2 regions of the Nonomuraea sp. NPDC050022 genome follow, and region 1 is predicted to be linked to the other one. Evidence: predicted binding sites of a transcription regulator. Region 1 holds the regulator's gene; the other holds the start of a gene.
The links. Region 1 encodes HspR, which represses chaperone genes until heat shock. Its sites were predicted from a motif close to ANTTGAGTCNNNNNGACTCAANT; they were not measured.
Positions count from the first base shown of each region.

Region 2: a site for HspR is predicted at 1,135-1,157, ahead of lon (endopeptidase La). Genes of this name have one in related genera too.

Region 1 covers NZ_JBITKE010000015.1:206,221-208,611, reverse strand. Annotated here, with positions in the region: gene clpB (ATP-dependent chaperone ClpB) at 1-857, opposite strand, end outside; gene ACIBO2_RS48300 (heat shock protein transcriptional repressor HspR) at 863-1,213, opposite strand; gene dnaJ (molecular chaperone DnaJ) at 1,217-2,391, opposite strand, start outside.
Region 2 covers NZ_JBITKE010000006.1:301,121-303,511, reverse strand. Annotated here, with positions in the region: gene lon (endopeptidase La) at 1-1,121, opposite strand, end outside; gene ACIBO2_RS27205 (sensor histidine kinase) at 1,291-2,391, shown strand, end outside.

The DNA.
Region 1 (2,391 bases):
GCCCCGACGACCGTGTGCAGCTCGTCGATGAACGTGACGATCTGCCCGTCGCTCTCCTTGATCTCGGAGAGCACGGCCTTGAGCCGCTCCTCGAACTCGCCGCGGTATTTGGCGCCCGCGACCATCGCGCCGAGGTCGAGCGAGATGAGCCGCTTGTTGCGCAGCGACTCGGGCACGTCGCCGGCCACGATGCGCTGGGCCAGGCCCTCGACGACGGCCGTCTTGCCGACGCCGGGCTCGCCGATCAGCACCGGGTTGTTCTTGGTGCGCCGCGACAGCACCTGCACGACCCGGCGGATCTCGGAGTCGCGGCCGATGACCGGGTCGAGCTTGCCATTGCGGGCCCGCTCGGTCAGGTCGACGCCGTATTTCTCCAGCGCCTGGTAGGTGTCCTCGGGCGTCTCACTGGTGACGCGGGCGTGACCGCGTACCTTCTCGAAGGCGTCGAGCAGCGCCTGAGGCGTCGCCCCCTGGGACTTCAGCAGCTCGGCCACCTGGCCGCCGTCGGTGGCCAGGCCCACGAGCAGGTGCTCGGTGGAGACGTAGTCGTCTTCGAGCCGCTTGGCCCGCTGGGCGGCCGTGTTGATCACGCTCAGCAGCTGGCGGGAGCTCGACGGGGCGCTCACGGTGGAGCCCTGCGCCTTCGGCAGCCCGGCGAGCTGCTCCTCGGCCTTGGCGCGCAGCGTCTTCCAGTCGGCGCCGACGGCTTCCAGCAGCGGAATGGCGGTGCCGCCCGTCTGGGCGAGCAGGGTGGTCAGCAGATGGGCGGGCGCGATCTCCGGATTGCCCTCCGCAGCGGCACGCCGCATGGCCCCGGAGAGAGCTTCCTGGCTCTTCTGGGTGAGCTTGTAGTCCATGTGTTCTAGGCCCCCGGTGGCAGCTCGTAGCGGATCAGCGCCCTGACCATCTGCATCTCGGCGCGGAGGCGGTGAACCTCCTCACGCAGCCGCAGAGCCTCGTTCTCGAGCTCGAGAATCCGCTTGATGCCCGCGAGGTTGATGCCCTCCTCCTGGGAGAGCCGCTGGACCTCGCGGAGCTGGATGATGTCGCGGGTGGAGTAGAGGCGGCCGCGCCCCGCCGTGCGGCCTGGACAAACCAGTCCGAGCCGGTCGTACTGTCGCAAGGTCTGTGGATGGAGGCCCGACAGTTGCGCGGCCACCGAGATCACATAGACCGGAGTCTCGTCTGACAGGTCGAAATAGTTGGCGTCCATCGGCTACTCGCTTCTGGCTCTCTGTATGAGATCAGCCCGCGGGTCCTCGCCCGCCGTCGCGGTGTTGAACTCCGTGAGGAGCTCGCGGGACTTGTCGTCCAGCGTCTGAGGGACGAGCACCTCGACGGTGGCGAGCAGGTCGCCCTTGGTGCCGTCCTTGCGGGCGACGCCCCTGCCACGGACCCTGAACGTGCGGCCGTTGGGCGTGCCCGTCGGGATGCGCAGCGTGACCGGCAGCCCTTTGAGTATCGGCACCTTGATCTCGGCGCCGAGCGCGGCCTCGGAGAACGTCACCGGCACCGTGATGGTCAGGTTGTCGCCCGTCCTGCCGAAGACGGCGTGCGGTTTGACGTGCGTGAGGATGTAGAGGTCGCCGGCCGGGCCGCCGTTCTCGCCCGGGGCACCCTTGCCCTTGAGCTTGACCCGCTGCCCGTCGGCCACCCCCGCGGGGATGCGCGCCTGGATGTTGCGGGTGCTCTTGGCCCGGCCGCTGCCCTCGCACACCGGGCAGGGGTCGTCCACGAGCAGGCCGCGGCCCTTGCAGTCGCGGCAGGGCTCGGAGAAGGCGAAGTTGCCCAGGTTGCGGCTGGCCGCCCCCGTGCCCTCGCAGGTCGGGCAGACCCGCGGCGTGGTGCCGGCCTTGGCCCCGGTGCCGCTGCAGGCCGTGCAGGCGGCCGAGCTGGTCAGTCTGAGCGACACCGTGGAGCCGTCGACCGCTTCGGTGAACGTGAGCGTGACCTCGGACTCGACGTCCTGGCCACGCCGCGGCCTCGTGGCGCTGGTCGTACGGGTCGAGCCGCCGCCGCGGTTGAACAGCCCGCCGAACAGGTCGCCGAGCCGCTCACCCGCCCCGTGGCCCTGCTGCTGCTGGTTGGCGGTGCCCCCGAACAGGTCGCCGAAGTCGAACGGGAAGCCACCACTGCCGGGACGCTGGGCCCCCACCCCGGACCCGAACAGCGTGCGCGCCTCGTCGTATTCCTTGCGGCGCTTGCTGTCGGACAGGACGTCGTTGGCCTCGGAGATCTCCTTGAACTTGGCCTCTTTGGCCACGTCGCCCTGGTTGGTGTCGGGGTGGTATTGCCTGGCCAGCTTGCGGTAGGCCTTCTTGATGTCATCGGCCGTGGCTGACTTGGGCACACCAAGGACGGCGTAGTAGTCCTTCTCCAGGTAGTCCTTGG
Region 2 (2,391 bases), on a different contig from region 1:
CCCATCGCCCGCGCGACGGACTCGCCCAGCGAGGTCTTGCCCACTCCGGGAGGCCCGGCGAGCGCGAGTACGGCGCCGCTGCGACGGCCGCCCACCACGCCGAAGCCCTTGTCCTGGCGGCGCTTGCGCACGGCCAGGTGCTCGATGACGCGGTCCTTCACGTCGGCGAGGCCGGTGTGGTCGGCGTCCAGCACCGCACGGGCGCCGGTGATGTCGTAGTTGTCCTCGGTCCGCTCGTTCCAGGGCAGGTCGAGGACGGTGTCGAGCCACGTACGGATCCAGCCGGTCTCAGGAGACTGGTCGGACGTACGCTCCAGCTTGTCGACCTCCTTGAGCGCGGCCTCGCGCACCTTCTCCGGCAGGTCGGCGGCCTCGACGCGGGCCCGGTAGTCCTCTTCCTCGGTCTCGGTGGAGTCGCCGTTGAGCTCCTTGAGCTCCTTGCGGACCGCGGCGAGCTGCTGACGCAGCAGGAACTCACGCTGCTGCTTGTCCATGCCCTCCTGGACGTCCTTGCGGATCGTCTCGGCGACGTCGAGCTCGGCCAGATGCTCGCGCGACCACTCGACCAGCCTGGCCAGCCGCTCGGCCGGGTCGGCGGCCTCCAGCAGCTCGACCTTCTGGGCCGTCGTCAGCCAAGGCGTGTAGCCGGAGCTGTCGGCCAGCACCGACGGGTCGTCGATCTGGTTGACCTGGTCGACCACCTGCCAGGCGCCGCGCTTCTGCAGGATCGTGGTGGCCAGGGCCTTGTACTCCTTGGCCAGCTCCTGGGCGCGCTCACCGGCGGCGACGGTGTCGATCGTGATGGCCTCCACCCAAAGGGCGGCGCCGGGGCCGGTCGTGCCAGTGCCGACGCGCACGCGGTCGACGCCGCGCACCACGGCGGCGGGCTCGCCGCCGGGCAGCCTCCCGACCTGCTCGACAACGGCCTGCACGCCGACAGCGCCGTAACGGCCGTCGATCCGGGGAACGAGAAGGACCCGCGGCTTGTTACCACCGGATGCCTGAGCCGCGTCAATGGCAGCCCGCACCTCGGAGTCGGACAGGTCCAGCGGAACCACCATGCCCGGCAGGACGACCTCGTCGTCCAGCGGCAGGACCGGGAGGATCAAGCTCTCACTCATACGAACTCCAAAGGGTTGAGTTATATGGACTCAAGTCATTAGAGCCCGGCATTGTTCCCAGGGTTGCCGATGTTCGCTCACGGCGATCGTAATTATGTAAGCGACCCATACCTGAGGATGACGACCCAGGGTTGATGTCCGCCCGTCCACGCCCCCGTAGGGTGGTCGCGTGTTCTCGGCAGTCGTGCGTCCCTTCGCGCTGGCGCTGTTTCAGGGCGACGCGGACCCGCCGCCGCCCCGGTCGCAGCGACTGCGCCTCCGGCTGCCCCTCGTCGGCGTCGTCGATCTGGCTCAGGCCGCCGGCATCGTGCTGGCGCTGATCCTTTACGGCACCACGCTGTCCCAGCTGATGGACTGGAACGTCACGGGCACCCGGCGGATGTCCGAGCCGCTGCTCTACCTCACCGCCGCGGCCATCTCCGTGCCCGTGGCGCTGCGCGACCGATGGCCGCTGGCGGCCTGGCGGGCGACCATGGTCATGCTGCCGGTCGTCCTCTGGGTGACCCGGGCGGTCGGCACGAGTGATCCGCCCTACATGCTCGGGCTGGCGGTGATGTACCCGCTGGTGGCCTATTCGGTCGCCGTGCGCTGCGACCGCCGGATCACCGTCGCCGTTTGGGTGATCAGCTTCCTGACCGCGTGGATCATCGACCCCGACTCGCTCTACCTCGTCACGATCATGGTGACGGTCGCCGCCCTGTACGGCTACAACGTACGCGTCCGCCGCAACGCCACGGCCAGGCTCGCGGAGGAGGAGCGGCGCTCGCGGCTGGCCGAAGGCGCGCAGGCCGTGCTCGAAGAGCGCGCCAGGATCGCGCGGGAGCTGCACGACGTGGTCGCCCACCACATGTCGGTGATCGCCATCCAGGCCGAGGCGGTGCCGCTCAAGGCGGCCGGCGATCCCGCGCGGCTGGAGGCGGGCCTGGCCGAGATCCGCAGCCTGTCCCTGGAGGCCATCGCCGAGCTGCGCCAGGTGCTCGGCGTGCTGCGCGACCAGGACGGCCGCACCGACACCGCGCCGCAGCCCGGCCTCGACCGGCTGGACGATCTCGTGTCCAACGCCCGCGCCGCCGGGCTCACCGTGGGGGTCGAGCTGCCGGATCAGCTGCTCGGGGCGCTGCCGCCCGCCGTCGGGCTTTCCGCGTACCGGATCGTGCAGGAGTCACTGAGCAACGCGATGCGCCATGCGCCCGGCACCACGGTCACGGTCGTCGTCGCACGCGACGACGCCTTACGGCTCCACGTCACCAACGGTCCCGGCGCCACGCCG